DNA from 3 places in the Pseudomonas artemisiae genome. Region 2 is predicted to be linked to each of the others. Evidence: predicted binding sites of a transcription regulator. Region 2 holds the regulator's gene; each other region holds the start of a gene.
What was found. The regulator LexA, encoded in region 2, represses DNA repair genes until DNA is damaged. The targets are predictions, from matches to a motif close to CTGTNTNNNNANACAG.

Region 1 (5,823 bases), on a different contig from region 2:
GTCAAGCCGCGCGGGATTCTATCAGCTTGCGTACATGGACGTTAGACCCGGTTTTTGAGTGTATAGAGCAGCTCAAGTGCCGCCCGCGGTGTCATGTTGTCCAGGTCCACCTTGGCGAGATCGTCCAGTACCGGGTGAGGGAGCTGAGCGAACAGGTCGCTTTGGTGCGGCACGGCGGCTTTGCCCTGGCTAGGAGGACTCACGGTTTTCGGCAGGCTCGCGGTTTCAAGCCGAGCCAAGTGGTCACGGGCGCGCTGGATGACCGGCCCTGGTACACCCGCCAGCTGAGCCACGGCCAGGCCATAGCTCTGGCTCGCCGGGCCGGGCAACACATGGTGCAGGAACACGATCCGCTCGTTGTGCTCAGTGGCGTTGAGGTGCACGTTGGCGACCACCGGCTCGTTTTCCGGCAATACCGTGAGTTCGAAGTAATGGGTAGCGAACAAGGTAAAGGCCTTGAGTTGCGCCAGGCGCTCCGCTGCGGCCCAAGCCAGTGACAGCCCGTCGAAGGTACTGGTGCCTCGGCCTACTTCGTCCATCAGCACCAGGCTGGCATGGGTGGCGTTGTGCAGGATGTTGGCGGTTTCGCTCATTTCCACCATAAAGGTGGAGCGCCCACCGGCCAGGTCGTCGCTAGAGCCGATACGGGTAAAGATGCGGTCTACCAGCGATAGCTCGCATTGGCGCGCCGGCACGAAGGCGCCAATGTGCGCCAGGAGCACGATCAAGGCGGTCTGGCGCATGTAGGTAGACTTACCACCCATGTTCGGCCCGGTGATCACCAGCATGCGGGTGCTGTCATCCAGGCTCAGGTCATTGGCCACGAATGGCGTAGTCAACACTTGCTCCACCACGGGGTGGCGGCCCTGCTCGATACGGATGCACGCCTCGTCGACGAAGCGCGGGCAGTTCAGGTCTAGGTTCAGCGCACGCTCGGCCAAGTTGCTCAGCACGTCCAGCTCGGCCAAGGCCGCGGCGGTGTCCTGCAGCGGCGCCAGGTGCCCGATCAGGTTCTCCAACAGGGCCTCGTAGAGCATTTTTTCCCGAGCCAGTGCCCGGGATTTGGCTGACAGGGCTTTGTCTTCAAAGGCTTTTAGTTCTGGCGTGATAAACCGCTCCGCGCCTTTGAGGGTTTGCCGCCGAATATAGTCTGCTGGCGCCTGTTCGGCTTGCTTGCTCGGCAACTCGATAAAGTAACCATGCACGCGGTTATAGCCGACCTTCAGGTTGCTCAGCCCAGTGCGGGCTTTTTCCCGTGCCTCCAGGTCGATCAGGAACTGCCCGGCGTTTTCGCTCAGCGCCAGCAGCTCATCAAGCTCGGCGTCATAACCGGTTTTCAGCACGCCGCCGTCACGGATCACCGCTGGGGGTGTGTCTATGATCGCGCGGGCCAGCAAGGCCGCCAGTTCAGGATAGGTGCCGGCAATGGTTGCCAGTTGCGCCAAGTGTGGCGCTTCCAGTTCGGTCAGTTCGTTTTGCAGCTCAGGCAGCGCCGCCAGGGCATCACGCAGCCGCGCCAGGTCTCGAGGGCGGGCATTGCGCAGGCCGATGCGCGCCAGTATCCGCTCCAGATCGCCGATGTGCTTGAGCGGCGGCTGCAGGCCCTCGAAGCGATACCCTTCCAGCAGGCAGCGAATGGCGCTTTGACGCGCGGTCAGGGTTTTCAGGTCGCGAAGCGGGCGGTTCAGCCAGCGGGTAAGCAGCCTGCTGCCCATGGCCGTTTGGCAACGGTCCAGTACTGACTGCAAGGTGTTGTCGCGCCCGCCGCTGAGGTTCACGTCCAGCTCCAGATTGCGCCGGGTGGCCGCATCGAGCACCACGGTGTCATCCAGCCGTTCATGGCGCAGGCTGCGCAGGTGGGGCAGGGCGGTGCGCTGGGTTTCCCGGGCATAGGCTAGCAGACACCCGGCTGCACCGATGGCCAGGGTAAGCTGCTCGCAGCCAAAGCCTTTGAGGTCCTGTGTGCCGAACTGTTGACATAGCAGTTTCTTGGCCGTATCGCGTTCGAATTCCCAAGGCGCGCGCCGCTTGGCGCCACGGCGTTTCTCCGCGGGCAAGCCCTGCGGCCAGTCATCGGGGAACAGCAGTTCCACTGGGTTGATGCGCTCCAGCTCCGCTAGCAGATGCTCCCAGCCCTTGAGTTCCTGAACGATGAATTGCCCACTGGTGATGTCCAGCACCGCCAGCCCGAACAAGCGCTCATCGCCCAGCAGCGCGGCAATCAGGTTGTCGCGACGCTCATCGAGCAGGGCTTCGTCGCTTATGGTACCCGGTGTGATGATACGCACCACCTGCCGCTCTACCGGCCCTTTGCTGGTAGCCGGGTCGCCGATCTGTTCACAGATCACTACGGACTCGCCAAGCTTTACCAGCTTGGCCAGGTAGCCCTCCGCCGCGTGATAGGGAATGCCACACATGGGGATGGACTGCCCGGCCGATTGCCCTCGGGCGGTCAGGGTGATGTCCAATAGCTTGGCCGCGCGCTTGGCGTCCTCATAGAAAATTTCATAGAAATCTCCCATGCGGTAAAACATAAGCTGCTCTGGATGCTGATTCTTCAGCTTCCAGTATTGCTGCATCATCGGGGTGTGGCTGGACAGGTCAGACATTCAGGGGCTTGGCTCGGCTGTCGTGGTGCAAGGTCGAAAGCCGGCCATGGTACAAGGTTTTTCAGGCCCGCCGAAGCGGTCTGGGCAGATGACGCGCGCGTGAGGGCTGAGCATGGGCATTATCGCTGTACACGCTGCTCGCAACCTGTGGTTGCGTATTGGCGGTGGACAGCGCGGTCCTGGCGGTGGAAAGTCTTCCAGGCAGGCCACTTGGCCTATTGTTTATCTGCCATGCCAAGGAGTTTCCATGGATGAGATCACCCACCTTGCCACTGCCCTGGGCCACCGCTTACAAGCGCTTGGCGCCAAGGTCACCACGGCCGAGTCCTGCACCGGCGGCGGCATCGCCGAGGCCATCACCCGCGTGGCTGGCAGTTCCGCTTGGTTCGAGGCTGGCTTTGTAACCTATTCCAACCGCCAAAAGCACCTTCAATTGCACGTCCCCGAGGCCCTGTTCAACGAAGTAGGCGCGGTAAGCGAAGAGGTGGTGCAGGCCATGGCCAAGGGCGCTGCCGACCACGCCCAGGCACGCTTCGCCGTGGCTGTCAGCGGCGTTGCCGGGCCTGGTGGAGGCAGCGCGGACAAGCCTGTAGGCACCGTTTGGTTCGCCTGGGCCGACGGCCAGCGAATAATTACGGAACGCCAGCGATTCGATGGTGATCGACAAGCTGTAAGGCAACAAACGGTAGTGGTTGCCTTGGAGCGCCTATTGGCCCTGGCTGATGGAGAAAAACCCAACCAGGGGTAGGCGATCCACGGAAGGTATGGAATAATACTGTCTACTTATACAGTTATTAGCCAATGCAGGTCGCGCGCCGGGCGCTGTCGACCTTGTCGAAATCATGAGGAATTCAATGGACGACAACAAAAAGCGTGCCTTGGCTGCGGCCTTGGGTCAAATCGAACGTCAATTCGGCAAGGGTGCCGTTATGCGCATGGGCGACCATGAGCGCTCGGCTATCCCTGCCATTTCCACCGGTTCCCTGGGGCTAGACATTGCCTTGGGCATTGGCGGCCTGCCCAAGGGCCGGATCGTAGAAATCTACGGTCCGGAATCCTCCGGTAAAACCACCCTTACCCTGTCGGTCATTGCCCAGGCTCAACGTGCGGGTGCAACCTGCGCCTTCGTGGACGCCGAACACGCGCTCGACCCTGAGTACGCTGGCAAGCTGGGCGTGAACGTGGACGATCTGCTGGTCTCCCAGCCGGACACCGGTGAACAGGCGCTGGAAATCACCGACATGCTGGTGCGCTCCAATGCCGTGGATGTGATTATCGTCGACTCCGTGGCGGCCCTGGTGCCTAAGGCGGAAATCGAAGGTGAAATGGGTGACATGCATGTAGGCCTGCAAGCCCGCTTGATGTCCCAGGCGCTGCGTAAGATCACCGGTAACATCAAGACCGCCAACTGCCTTGTAATCTTCATCAACCAGATCCGGATGAAGATCGGTGTGATGTTTGGCAGCCCGGAAACCACCACCGGTGGTAACGCGCTGAAGTTCTACGCATCGGTTCGTCTGGACATCCGCCGTACTGGTTCGGTCAAGGAAGGCGACGATATCGTCGGTAGCGAAACCCGTGTCAAAGTCGTCAAGAACAAGGTATCGCCACCATTCCGCCAGGCCGAATTCCAAATCCTGTACGGCAAGGGCATCTACCTGAATGGTGAGATCGTTGACCTGGGCGTGGCCAATGGCTTTATAGACAAATCAGGCGCTTGGTATGCCTACCAAGGTAACAAGATTGGCCAGGGCAAGGCGAACGCTGCCAAATACCTTGAGGAAAACCCTGAGGTGAAGGCCGCGCTGGAGAAGCAGATTCGCGACAAGCTGCTCAACAGCGGTGCAACCCCTGAGCCCAAGAAAGGCGCGGTAGCCGCTGATGAAGTAGCGGACGTGGAAAGCGACCTCTGACAGGGCGACGAGCGCGAGCACAGCGGCGATGATTTTAGATACAGCGGTCGCTGTGCGCCGTGTCGCAATGGACCTGTTGGCCCGTCGCGAACACGGCCGAGTGGAGCTTGAACGCAAACTCCGGCAAAGGGGGGCAACACCTGAGCTTATCGCCACGGCGCTTGATCGCCTGGCTGAGCAAGGGCTGCTTTCCGAAGCTAGGTACTTGGAAAGCTTTATCCACCACCGCGCGCGTTCCGGCTATGGGCCGGCCCGTATTCGGGAAGAGCTGACGCAACGGGGCTTGGTCCGCTCGGATGTAGACCAAGCCTTACGCACCTGTGGCTATGACTGGGCCGTACTGTTGCGTGAAACCTGGGAGCGCAAGTTCACGGGTGAGCTTCCCATGGACCCAAAAGAGCGTGCCCGTCAAACACGCTTTCTCCTCTACCGTGGCTACCCCATGGACCTTATAGGGCGTCTACTCAGCGGCCGCGAATAGGGCCGCTGGCAGTGTACGCTCTTAAGCCCAATGCTTGGGTTCGTTGATAAAGTCCACCAATTCCCTAAGCCGCCCTTGGTTACGCCCGCTGAACGCAAAGGCCAAACGCGTCAGATGTAACAGGTCGGGCTCTTCTGCATGCTCAGCCGCTGGCCCATGCTGCTCGAATACGCCGCCCAGGTTCAAGTCTGCGAACGTTACTTGAATATCGGCCAGCGCGGCGGGGTTCAACGCATGACGCATGCGTATGATAAACACGTTGTTGAGCCAGCGAGTGGAATGAAAGTTAGCGTAAAACCGCTGAATTTCGTCAACCGCCTGGTCTGCGTCATACACCAGTCGCATCAACTTCAGGTCGCTGGGTAGAATGTAGTGATTGGCTTCGAGCTGATTGCTGATGAACGCCAGGGCCTCTTGCCAGAAGGTACCACCCGGAGCGTCCAGCAATACCACGGGTACCAGTGGGCTTTTGCCTGTCTGAATCAGCGTGAGTACTTCCAAGGCCTCGTCCAGGGTGCCGAAGCCGCCTGGGCACAGCACCAAGGCATCGGCTTCCTTGACGAAAAACAGTTTGCGAACGAAGAAGAAGTGAAACGGCAGCAGCCGATCGGTGCCTTCTACCGTGGCATTGGCATGTTGCTCGAAGGGCAGCCGAATGTTGAAACCAAGGCTATGGTCCCGGCCCGCGCCTTCATGAGCGGCGGCCATGATCCCACCTCCGGCACCGGTGATTACCATAAGGTCGGCTTGAGCCAGTGCTTCACCCAAGCGCTGTGCCAGTGCATACACAGGGTGCTCTCGAGGCGTGCGAGCCGAACCA
Region 2 (5,823 bases):
ACCGCCCTGGCTGCTGGTGTGCTAGACGGCCGCCGGGCTGGAGATTGGCACTGGGAAACCGAGGATATCGAAGCCCTGTTCGAACCCCTGCCTGGCAAACGCTAAAGCTTGAGCCCCCGCGGGGCCACACTCAGGCGGTGAGCACCCGAGCCAGCACGCCCCTTACCTTACCGATGCCCTGGCCCAAGGCTGCTTCAATCTCTGCCATCGTGATCACCTCACTGCTTTTACCTGCCGCGGGGTTCACCACCAATGCCAAGCAGGCATAGGCCAGGTCGATTTCTCTGGCCAGAGCCGCTTCGGGCATACCGGTCATGCCCACGATGTCACAGCCATCGCGCTCCAGCCGGGTGATTTCGGCCACCGTTTCCAAGCGTGGGCCCTGGGTACAGGCATACACCCCAAAGTCGCTGAACCCATGGCCTTCGGCCTGCAGCGCCTCCACCAACTGCTGGCGCAGGGCTTCGCTATAGGGGTAGCTGAAGTCGATATGGGTAACGTGTTCCAGCTCATCAGCAAAGAAGGTATGCGCCCGCCCGCTGGTGTAGTCGATCAACTGGTGCGGAACACAAAGGTGCCCCGTGCCCATGGCCGGGTGGATACCCCCAACGGCATTGACCGCCAACACCGCATCGGCGCCAGCCTGTTTGAGGGCCCAAAGGTTGGCGCGATAATTCACCTGGTGCGGCGGCAGGCGATGGGGGTGGCCGTGACGGGCTAGGAAAAGCACGTCCCGGCCGGCATACTGGCCCACCAGTATCGGCGCCGAGGGAGCACCGTAGGGAGTTTCCATCTCCACCGCGCGTTGGATATCCAGGCCGTCCAATTGCGTCAGGCCGGTGCCGCCGATAATTGCATAGGTGGTCATGATCAAGCTCCTGGTTCGAGCAACCCACCCTGGCGCAGCGCACCCAGCGCCCGCAGCCAGTCAGGGTGTTGTCGGTAATCAGTGGTTACCACGGCGCGGCGGCGCATGCCAGCCAATCGAGGCGGGGGCGTTACGTTCAGGCGCTGGGTAGCGCTCAAGGCCAGTTCGGCGGCGCCGCGGTCGTTACAAACCAACCCCATGTCGCACCCGGCGACCAGCGCGGCTTCTATTCGAGCGGCGGCGTCTCCGACCACGTGGGCGCCAGCCATGGACAGGTCATCACTGAAGATCACGCCGTCAAAGCCCAACTCACCCCGCAAAATGCCCTGTAGCCAGCGCGCCGAGAAGCCAGCGGGCCGATCGTCCACAGCCGGGTAGATCACATGGGCCGGCATTAGCGCGGCCAGGCGATGACGCAGGGCCATGAAGGGCTGCATGTCTACCGCGCGCAGTACATCCAAGGGGCGCTCATCGACGGGTATGGCTACATGGGAATCGGCTTCGGCCCAGCCATGGCCAGGGAAGTGCTTGCCACAGGCCGCCATGCCGGCGTGGTTCATGCCCTCGATAAACGCGCCTGCAAGGGCGGTTACCGAGGCGGGCTCGCCACCGAAGGCGCGGGCACCGATCACAGCGCTTCGCCCGTGGTTCAAGTCCAGTACCGGGGCAAAACTCAGGTCCAGGCCGGCGGCAAGTACTTCGATGGCCATGATCCAGCCACAGGCCCTGGCGAGTTTTTGGGCATGCTCACCCATGGCCGCCTCACCGATATCACCCATGGCTGGAAGGCGCACGAACCCTTGGCGCAGCCGCTGCACCCTGCCACCTTCCTGGTCCACGGCCAGAATGAGATCGGGGCGGATCGCACGGATGCTGGCGCACAGATCACGTACCTGCCGGGGGTGTTCGATGTTACGGGCAAAGAGTATAAGGCCGCCCACTTGGGGCTGGCGAATCAGATGGCGGTCTTCGGCGGTTAGCCAGGTACCGGCGACGTCTACCATCAGAGAGCCTTGAAGGCTGGCGCTCATGGAAAATCCTTGGGCAAAGGCTGCGGGGCCGCTACTTTACCCAATCTGTGAAGGGCTGTCGCGGCGGCTCAGGCCTTGACCGGCGCTTTGCTGCGGGGCCGCAGTTGGGCGCTGCCCATCACCGGGTCGCTTACGCCGCTATCCGCGCGCATACCAGCCGCCAGGAAGGGCACCATCAAGCGCATCACCTGCTCGATGGAGGTATCCACGCCGAAGTCGTTTTCTGAAATAGCCCGCAAGGCTTTGATGCCGGACATGCTGAAGGCCGCGGCGCCAAGCATGAAATGCACCCGCCAGAACAGCTCCAGCGCGGGTATGCGCGGAGCGGCTTCGTTGACCAGGGTCATATAGCGGCGGAACACCTTCCCGTACATGTCTTCCAGATAACGCCGCAGGTGACCCTGGCTTTCGCTGAAGGCCAGCCCCAGCAACCGCATAAAGATGGACAGGTCGTTATTGCTGCGCGGTTGCACCGACATGGCCTGGTCAACAAGGATTTCGAGCAATTCTTCCAGGCTTGCCTTATGCTCCGGCCGTGCGCTGCGACGCTCCAGCTCGCGGTCCAGGCTTGCGCAGAACGGCCCGAGGAAGCGTGAGAATACCGCCTGGATAAGCGCCTTCTTGGACCCGAAGTGGTAATTTACCGCCGCCAGGTTGACACCGGCCTTGCCGGTAATCAGGCGCAGGGAGGTTTCAGCGAAGCCCTTCTCCGCGAACAGTTGTTCGGCGGCATCTAGAATGCGCTCCACGGTTTCCGACTGTGCCATGGTTGCTCCGGCTGACAAACGAGTGTTTGAAACATACGTTTGGCCCGTGGCGCTTGTCAAGCCAGCCGGGGATTTTCCAGCTATATGGGCTGGCGCTCAAGCACCCACGCCAACCGGCTGGGGATTGCCAAGCACTCAATACTGTATATAATTCCAGTCACTGTATAAAAAGCCAGAGCCAACGCCATGCAGAAACTTACGCCACGCCAGGCCGAGATACTCGCTTTCATCAAGCGTTGCCTCGACGATAACGGTTTCCCCCCTACCCGCGCCGAGATCGCTCAGGAGCTGGGCTTCAAGTCGCCCAACGCCGCTGAAGAGCACCTTAAGGCCTTGGCTCGCAAGGGCGCTATTGAAATGACCCCTGGCGCAAGCCGCGGCATTCGAATCCCTGGTGCCGAGCCCCGCGCCGCCAATGAAACCACCCTGCCCGTTATTGGCCGTGTGGCCGCGGGGGCGCCCATTCTTGCCGAGCAGCACATCGAGGATGCCTGCAACATCAACCCGGCCTTCTTCCATCCACGGGCAGATTACCTCTTGCGTGTACATGGGATGAGCATGAAGGACGTAGGTATCCTGGATGGCGACCTGCTTGCCATTCATACCTGCCGTGAAGCGCGTAACGGGCAGATCGTGGTAGCCCGGATCGGCGACGAAGTTACCGTCAAGCGTTTCAACCGCAACGGCGACAAGGTTCAGCTACTTGCCGAAAACCCGGAATTCGCGCCTATCGAGATCGACCTGCAAAAGCAGGATTTGGTCATCGAAGGGCTCAGTGTCGGTGTCATCCGTCGATAGTCAGGAGGCGACATGCAGCTTTCCCCGTTAATGCCCACCACCCTTCAACACCCTCAACTGTCACTGTTCGAAGCCTTTATCGCACCCTGCAATCAGGCTTTTCAGAAGGCACCCGCCGACAACTGGCCTGGCCATGGCCCTGAAGTGTTTAGTGAATTGAGCCTGCGCGGCGCTACGGGGAACTGCCTTAACCTACTGGCTCCGATGTTGCGGGAATTGAGCGAAGGTGAGCATATGCGCTGGCTTACGTTGGTAGCACCGCCTGCCAGCCTAACCCAGAGCTGGCTTCGAGAAGCTGGGCTCAACCGTGAGCGCATTTTGCTGCTACAGCCTAAGTCAAATCAGACACCACTACAGCTAGCGTGCGAGGCCTTGCGCCTGGGGCGTAGCCATACGGTAGTCAGTTGGGTAAACCCGCTCAGTGGGAGTAATCGTCAGCAACTCATTAACGCGGCTCACCAAGGGGAGGCCCAGAGTTTGAACATTCGCCTGGGCTAGAGGCGTTAATGGAGTACGCGGGTCCCTTCTTCGTGGTCGAATTCCCCTTCGACCAGTTTGCCCGCCATTTGCACGCCAACGCTCAACATCGCTTTGGCGACTTCAACATGCTGGCCCTGAAGAAATACCTTGGCGTCTTCAGAAAAATTCAGCGTCACTAACGAGCCCTCATCGTCGGCACGACGGAGCTCTATCCGACCGTCCGGCAATTCGACGATTTCAAGAAAAGACGTAGACATAACGTGAGGGTTCTCCAGGAAAGGCGGCCATTGTAACAGCCACCGGGCGGATCAGCACTCACTAAGCCCTTCTCTGAACCGCATGGCAAGCAATTTGAGCTGCTGACGCCAGTTTTCTAGCGTATCAGCGGTCAGTGGTGGGGCTTGTGGTGGCTCATCCAGGCTTACGGCCTGAATCAATGGCAGGGTTACATCCTGCTTAGGCTTCTTAGGCTCGCGAGGCGGTTGCCACAGGCGCGCATAGCCTGCCCCGAGCGAAGCGAGCCAAGTCTCTGGGTTACCCACCAACTCTACCAACTCACCCAACTGAGGGTTAGGCGCCGCAGCCAAGGCCTCAGGTGTTAGAAAACGCTCAAGGTTTGATGAGGCAGCGTCTGCCAGGCGGTAATAACCGGCAATCTCGTGACACAGCCCCAGTAGCGCGCCGTAGAGGTGAAACAGCACCGCTTCCCGCTCGGCCTGGGCCACGGACGCAGCATTTACCACAGAACCTTGCTCAGCGCGCTTAAGGGCATCAATGGCCAGGCCCGCGAAGTAAAGTTTCTGGTTGGTGCGTGTGTACAGCTCGTAAGCCATGTTCAACCTCCAGAAAGTGCCGAGCCAAGGCCCGGCGGCCTTTAGCGCTTGTCTTCCACCTTCCACGCCTTACCGTCGAAGAAGGCGCGCCAGCCAGTGGGCTTGCCGTCTACTTCCGTTTGCACGTACTGCTCCTTGGTTTTACGGCTATAGCGTATTACCGAGAAGCGCCCTTCAGGGTCTTTCACCGGCGCGTCGAAGAGGAAGTGATACTTAGGATCGATCTCGTCCTTGTGCGGCAACAACTCCCGCACCAGGGGCGCTCGGGTTTCGCGGTTTTTAGGGAACTGGCTGGCGGCCAGGAACAGCCCCGACGCACCGTCGCGCAGCACGTAGGTATCATCCACCTTCTCGCACTTAAGCTCCGGCATCTTTACAGCGTCCATTTTCGGCGGAGCGGCCTCACCGTTTTTCAGCAGCTTGCGCGTATTCTTGCAACTGGCATTGGTACAGCCGAAGAACTTGCCGAAGCGGCCGGTTTTGAGCTGCATCTCACTGCCACATTTGTCGCACTGAATGCTCGGGCCTTCGTAACCCTTGATGCGGAAGCTGCCCTGCTCGATCTCATAGCCCGCGCAATCCGGGTTGTTACCGCAGATGTGCAATTTACGGCTTTCATCAAGCAGGTAAGCGTCCATGGCCGTGGCGCAGATAGGGCAGCGGTGTTTGTTCAACAGTACCCGGGACTCGGATTCACCTTCGTCATCGGCCGCAATTTCATCACCTGGCACCAGATTGATGGTCGCCTTGCAACGCTCCTTAGGGGGCAGGCTGTAACCCGAGCAACCCAAGAACACGCCGGTTGACGCGGTGCGAATCATCATCGGTCGACCACATTCCTTGCACGGAATGTCGGTGAGCGTGGGCTGGTTGGCTCGCATGCCATTTTCGCTGGCCTCGGCGACCTCCAACTTGGCTCGGAAGTCATCGTAGAACTCATCCAGCACGTTTTTCCAGTCGCGCTCGCCCTGGGCCACATCGTCCAGGTGCTCTTCCATGCCAGCGGTAAAACCGTAGTCCATAAGGTTGGCGAAGCTTTCGCTCAA
Region 3 (5,823 bases), on a different contig from region 2:
GCCTGGTCCACGTCACGCTGGATCTGGTCCAACAGCGAGCCTGGTTGAGCAGGGGTTTCCGGTTGCTGCGGCTGCGCTGGCGTGGTTGGGTCCGCGGGTGTTGCGGTGTTGTCCCTGCCCATGATGGCGTCATCACGGCTAACGCCTGGCATGAAGTCCCCGGACAGGCTGGCCAGTTGGTCCTGCTCGTTGAAGAAAACACTCACGCGTTCTTGCTGTCGGCGAGCGCCGCCTTGCTGCATGCTGTAGAGGTAGTCCCAACGATTGGGGTGGAACGTATCCACGAGCATGGGGTTACCCATGATAAACCGCACTTGCCGCCGGGTCATTCCAGGCCTCAACTGGTCTATCATGTCCTGCGTGACGACATTGCCCTGCTGGATGTCGATCTTATAAACCCCGGGGAATGAACAACCGGCGAGTGCGAGCAGGCCCACGAACGTGAGGCTGGTAAGCAAGTGCTTGGTGTTTTGCATCGGTGGGCGACTTCCACTATCTTGGCTGGGTCAACAAAGCCCCGATCATACCCGCATTGACTGAAGCTGCGAAGCAGCATCGGCGAGAAAGCTGACCATGGTTGAAAACAACGAACTACGAAAAGCAGGTCTGAAGGTGACCCTACCACGGGTCAAGATCCTGCAAATGCTTGACTCGGCCGAGCAGCGCCACATGAGCGCCGAGGACGTGTACAAGGCCCTCATGGAGGCGGGTGAAGACGTAGGGCTTGCCACTGTTTACCGAGTACTGACCCAGTTCGAGGCGGCTGGCCTGGTGGTCCGCCATAATTTCGATGGCGGCCACGCAGTGTTCGAGCTCGCCGACGGCGGGCACCACGACCACATGGTGGACGTGGACTCGGGCGAGGTTATCGAGTTTTTCGACAGTGAAATTGAAAAGCGGCAAAAGGAGATCGTGATCGAGCATGGCTTCGATTTGGTGGATCACAATCTGGTGTTGTACGTCCGTCGGCCAAAATAACCACGGCTGTAAATACGCAAAAACCCGCAGGATGGCGGGTTTTCGTTTCTCAATATTAGTGCGCGGATCAAGCCGACCCTACAGGCCGGCTAGCCCAGTAATCAGCCTTTAGCGCTTACCACCATTTTGCGAGCGTGTGCCAGGGACTCCTTGGTCAGGTCCACGCCGCCCAACATGCGGGCCACTTCTTCAATGCGCTCAGCTTTTGCGAGCGTGCGCACTGCCGTACGGGTTTCATCGCTGCCCCGAAGCTTGTGTACGAACAGGTGGTGATGGCCTTGGGCGGCCACTTGAGGCAAGTGGGTGACCGTGAGTACCTGCCCGCGTTCGCCGAGCTTGCGCAGTAATTGGCCGACGATCTCTGCGGTCGGGCCGCCGATACCCACGTCCACCTCGTCGAATACCAAGGTAGGGGTGCGCGAGGTTTGCGCGGTGATCACCTGGATGGCCAGGCTTATACGGGACAGCTCGCCGCCGGAGGCTACCTTGGCCAACGACTTGATGGGCTGGCCGGGATTGGCGCTGACCATCAGCTCCACGCTTTCCTGCCCATGGGGGTGCAGGTCGTTGCTGGCGTGTAGCTTGAGCTCGATGCGGAACCGGCCACCGGGCATGCCCAGGCGGTGGATTTCTTCTTCTACGGCAGTTTCCAAACGCTTGGCCGCTTCGCTACGCAGGGCGCTCAGCTCATCGGCTTTGTGCTGGTAATGGCGCGCGAATGAGGCCAGCTCGCCTTCCAAGCGCTCGATGGACTCATCGCAAGCGGCCAGGCTTTCGACTTCATCGAACAGTTTCTGCTGCAAGGCAGCCACTTCACCAGGCTGCACGCGGTGCTTGCGGGCCAGGGTATAGATGGTGTCCAGTCGCTCTTCGATCAATTGCAAGCGGGCAGGGTCGGCCTCGAAATTATCCACAAAGCGATTAAGCTCGCCGACGGCTTCTTCGACCTGGATCTGTGCGCTGGAGAGCATGTTGGCCGCTTCTTGCAGTGCCCGTGGCGGATTGGCGACCGACGACAGCCGGTTAAGGCAAGCGCTTAGTGCATCGAGAATGTTGCCCGAATCGCCTTCGGAGCATTGCTCCACGACCTGGCGGCTGGTGGCGAACAAGCCTTCGGCGTTGGCCAGGTTCTTTTGGGCTTCTTCGAGCTCTTCCAACTCGTTCTCGCCCAGGCCCAGGTTTTCCAATTCTTCGAGCTGATAGCTAAGCAACTGATGGCGCGCGCGCTGCTCCTCGCTGGTGCTCGACAGCCGGTGGATTTCCTGACGGGTTTGCCGCCAGCGCTGTGCGGCCATGTTTACCTGGCGGGCCAAATCGGCGGCGCCGGCGAACTCGTCCAGCAGGCGGCGATGCGTATCCGGTTTCAGCAAGGACTGATGCTCGTGCTGGCCGTGGATATCGATCAGCAGCTCGCCCAGTGCCTTTAAGTCTCCCAAAGGGCTGGGCGCGCCGTTGATGTACGCCCTGGAACGGCCTTCGCTGGTGATCACCCGGCGCAGAATGCAGTGGTGGTCTTTGTCCAGGTCTCGCTCGGCCAGCCAGGCACGGGCGTCGGGGATGTCAGCCACGTCGAAGGTTGCCAGAATGTCGGCCTTGTCCGCGCCTGGGCGCACTACGCCGCTGTCGGCACGGTCGCCCAAGGCCAGGCCCAGCGCGTCGAGCATGATCGACTTGCCCGCGCCGGTTTCGCCGGTGATCACGCTCATGCCGTGTTCCAGCTCTAGGTCTAGATGTTCGACGATGGCGTAGTTATGAACGGACAGGTGCACCAGCATGGTCACGATCCCCGAAATGAAAGGTCTGGTTATTTATACAGTGCTTTGGGTAGGGCTGACAATGCCAAGTGTCGGCCGAATGCACCGCCGTTACGCTTCAAGGAAGTGAAATTTGCCATGCCGGTGCCTTGAAGCGAGCGCGGAAGGCCCCATATACCGGGGCAAGCATGCGCGAGCGAGTGCTCGCCGACGTATCCAAAGGAGAACCCCATGGCTGAAGACAAGACTCTGGACGAACAGAACCCGGAACTCACCCCGGCGCCAGAAGCCAACGGCGAAGACCTTGCCGCGCAAATCCAGGCCCTTGAAGAGCAATTGGCCGCTGCCAAGGACCAATCCTTGCGGGTTGCCGCCGATGTGCAAAACATCCGTCGTCGCGCCGAACAGGATGTGGAAAAAGCCCACAAGTTCGCGCTGGAGAAATTCGCCAACGACCTGTTGCCGATCATCGACAGCCTCGAGCGCGGCCTGGAAGTAACCAATGCCGACGACGAAGCCCTGCGCCCAATGCGCGAAGGCATGCAGCTGACCCTCAAAATGTTCGGCGATACCCTCAAGCGGTATGGCGTAGAAGCGGTCGACCCCCATGGTGAGCCCTTCAACGCCGAGCATCACCAGGCCATGGCCATGCAGGAAAGCAGCGATGTGGAGCCCAACACCGTGCTCAAGGTGTTCCAGAAGGGTTATCAGCTCAATAGCCGCCTGCTGCGCCCCGCCATGGTGGTGGTCAGCAAGCCCGCCGCGCCAGCCTCGCCGTCGATCGACGAAAAGGCTTGAAATCCTTAAAGCGGCCCCCATTTAGTTTGCAAGCGTTCGAGTGCTACCGCGTACAGCCACCACTGGCGCGGCAACCTAATTCAAAGTTTCAGGAGAGTTTCATACATGGGCAAGATTATCGGTATTGACCTGGGGACTACCAACTCCTGCGTCTCCGTGCTGGAAAATGGCAAAGCCAAGGTTATCGAAAACGCCGAAGGCGCACGTACCACCCCTTCGATCATCGCGTACGCCAACGACGGCGAGATCCTGGTTGGCCAGTCCGCCAAGCGTCAGGCGGTCACCAACCCACACAACACCCTGTATGCGGTAAAGCGCCTGATCGGCCGTAAGTTCGAAGAAGAAGTCGTTCAAAAAGACATCAAGATGGTCCCGTACCAGATCGCCAAGGCGGACAACGGTGACGCGTGGGTCGAAGTGAACGGCCAGAAAATGGCACCGCCACAAATCTCGGCCGAAGTGCTGAAGAAGATGAAAAAGACCGCCGAAGACTATTTGGGCGAAGCGGTCACCGAAGCGGTTATCACCGTGCCGGCCTACTTCAACGATAGCCAGCGCCAGGCGACCAAGGACGCCGGCCGTATCGCGGGCCTGGACGTAAAACGCATCATCAACGAGCCTACCGCCGCCGCCTTGGCGTACGGTATGGACAAAGCACGCGGCGACCACACCGTCATTGTTTATGACTTGGGTGGCGGTACCTTCGACGTGTCCGTCATTGAAATCGCGGAAGTCGATGGCGAGCACCAGTTTGAAGTGTTGGCCACCAACGGTGACACCTTCCTCGGGGGTGAAGACTTCGACATCCGTTTGATCGACTACCTGGTAGACGAATTCAAGAAAGAAAGCGGCATGAACCTCAAGGGCGATCCCCTGGCCATGCAGCGTCTGAAAGAAGCCGCTGAGAAGGCCAAGATCGAGCTGTCGTCTTCGCAGTCCACCGACGTGAACCTGCCATACATCACCGCCGACGCCACCGGGCCAAAGCACTTGAACGTGAAAATCTCCCGCGCCAAGCTCGAAGCGTTGGTTGAGGACCTGGTTCAGCGCACCATCGAGCCTTGCCGTATCGCACTCAAGGATGCGGGTATCGACGCCGGTTCCATCAACGACGTGATCCTGGTGGGCGGGCAAACCCGTATGCCACTGGTTCAGAAGGCCGTTAGCGATTTCTTCGGTAAAGAAGCGCGCAAAGACGTCAACCCGGACGAAGCCGTTGCCATGGGTGCCGCCATTCAGGGCGCCGTACTGGCCGGTGACGTGAAAGACGTACTGCTGCTGGACGTGAGCCCGCTGACCCTTGGTATTGAAACCATGGGCGGCGTAATGACGCCTTTGATCGAGAAGAACACCACAATCCCGACCAAGAAGTCGCAGACCTTCTCCACCGCTGACGACAACCAGAGCGCTGTGACCATTCACGTGCTGCAGGGCGAGCGTAAGCAGGCTGGCCAGAACAAGTCGTTGGGTAAGTTTGACCTGAGTGAAATCCCGCCAGCACCACGTGGCGTGCCTCAGATCGAAGTGACCTTCGACATCGACGCCAACGGCATTCTGCACGTAGGCGCCAAGGACAAGGCCACCGGCAAGCAGCAGTCCATCGTGATCAAGGCCAACTCGGGCCTGTCGGATGAAGAAATCCAGCAGATGATCCGTGATGCCGAGGCCAACTCGGAAGAAGACCGCAAGTTCGAAGAACTGGCCGCTGCCCGTAACCAGGGTGACGCACTGGTACACTCGACTCGCAAGATGGTCAGCGAAGCGGGCGACAAAGTTACCGCCGAAGAGAAGACTGCCATTGAAGCCGCGGTGTCTGCGCTGGAAGTGGCTGTGAAGGGTGATGACAAGGCTGCCATCGACGCTCGCGTCGAGGAGCTGTCCAAGATCACCGCGCCGGTTGCCCAGAAGATGTACGCGGACGCGGGTGCTCCGGAAGGCGCTGCCCAGCAGCCTGCTGGCGAAGAGCCGAAGAAGCACGACGACGTGGTCGATGCTGAGTTCGAAGAAGTGAAAGACAACAAGTAAGTACTGCTTGTGATCGGCCGGTGCCCTGCGTATGCGTGGTGACTGGTAGCATGTCGCCGCGCGGGAGCCTTGGCTCCCGCGTTGGCATGTCTGGAGTACAGGAATTTCAAGCACCCGGTTCGCTGGGTGTTCCAGTTGGCCCCTGGCTGCAGCGCGCGAGGCATCGCTGGCCGGTGCGTCGAATTTTATTCAGGATGTAAAAGAAGCATATGGCTAAGCGTGATTACTACGAGGTACTTGGGGTCGAGCGAGGCGCGAGCGAAGCTGA

Region 1: recA (recombinase RecA) is a predicted target of LexA. The motif match lies at 3,385-3,400, and genes of this name have one in related genera.
Region 3: recN (DNA repair protein RecN) is a predicted target of LexA. The motif match lies at 2,779-2,794, and genes of this name have one in related genera.

Annotation. Positions count from the first base shown of each region.
Region 1 covers NZ_JBSKHS010000005.1:301,305-307,127, reverse strand. Annotated here, with positions in the region: gene mutS (DNA mismatch repair protein MutS) at 42-2,609, opposite strand; gene ACWKV4_RS08955 (CinA family protein) at 2,857-3,357, shown strand; gene recA (recombinase RecA) at 3,464-4,522, shown strand; gene recX (recombination regulator RecX) at 4,551-5,003, shown strand; gene ACWKV4_RS08940 (LOG family protein) at 5,025-5,823, opposite strand, start outside.
Region 2 covers NZ_JBSKHS010000003.1:41,320-47,142, reverse strand. Annotated here, with positions in the region: gene ACWKV4_RS04580 (DEAD/DEAH box helicase) at 1-105, shown strand, start outside; gene ACWKV4_RS04575 (S-methyl-5'-thioinosine phosphorylase) at 131-868, opposite strand; gene nagZ (beta-N-acetylhexosaminidase) at 871-1,899, opposite strand; gene ACWKV4_RS04565 (TetR/AcrR family transcriptional regulator) at 1,968-2,666, opposite strand; gene lexA (transcriptional repressor LexA) at 2,853-3,464, shown strand; gene sulA (SOS-induced cell division inhibitor SulA) at 3,477-3,962, shown strand; gene ACWKV4_RS04550 (hypothetical protein) at 3,968-4,201, opposite strand; gene ACWKV4_RS04545 (DUF6586 family protein) at 4,253-4,777, opposite strand; gene topA (type I DNA topoisomerase) at 4,819-5,823, opposite strand, start outside.
Region 3 covers NZ_JBSKHS010000018.1:57,363-63,185, reverse strand. Annotated here, with positions in the region: gene ACWKV4_RS18005 (outer membrane protein assembly factor BamE) at 1-476, opposite strand, end outside; gene fur (ferric iron uptake transcriptional regulator) at 574-978, shown strand; gene recN (DNA repair protein RecN) at 1,080-2,753, opposite strand; gene grpE (nucleotide exchange factor GrpE) at 2,964-3,530, shown strand; gene dnaK (molecular chaperone DnaK) at 3,636-5,555, shown strand; gene dnaJ (molecular chaperone DnaJ) at 5,765-5,823, shown strand, end outside.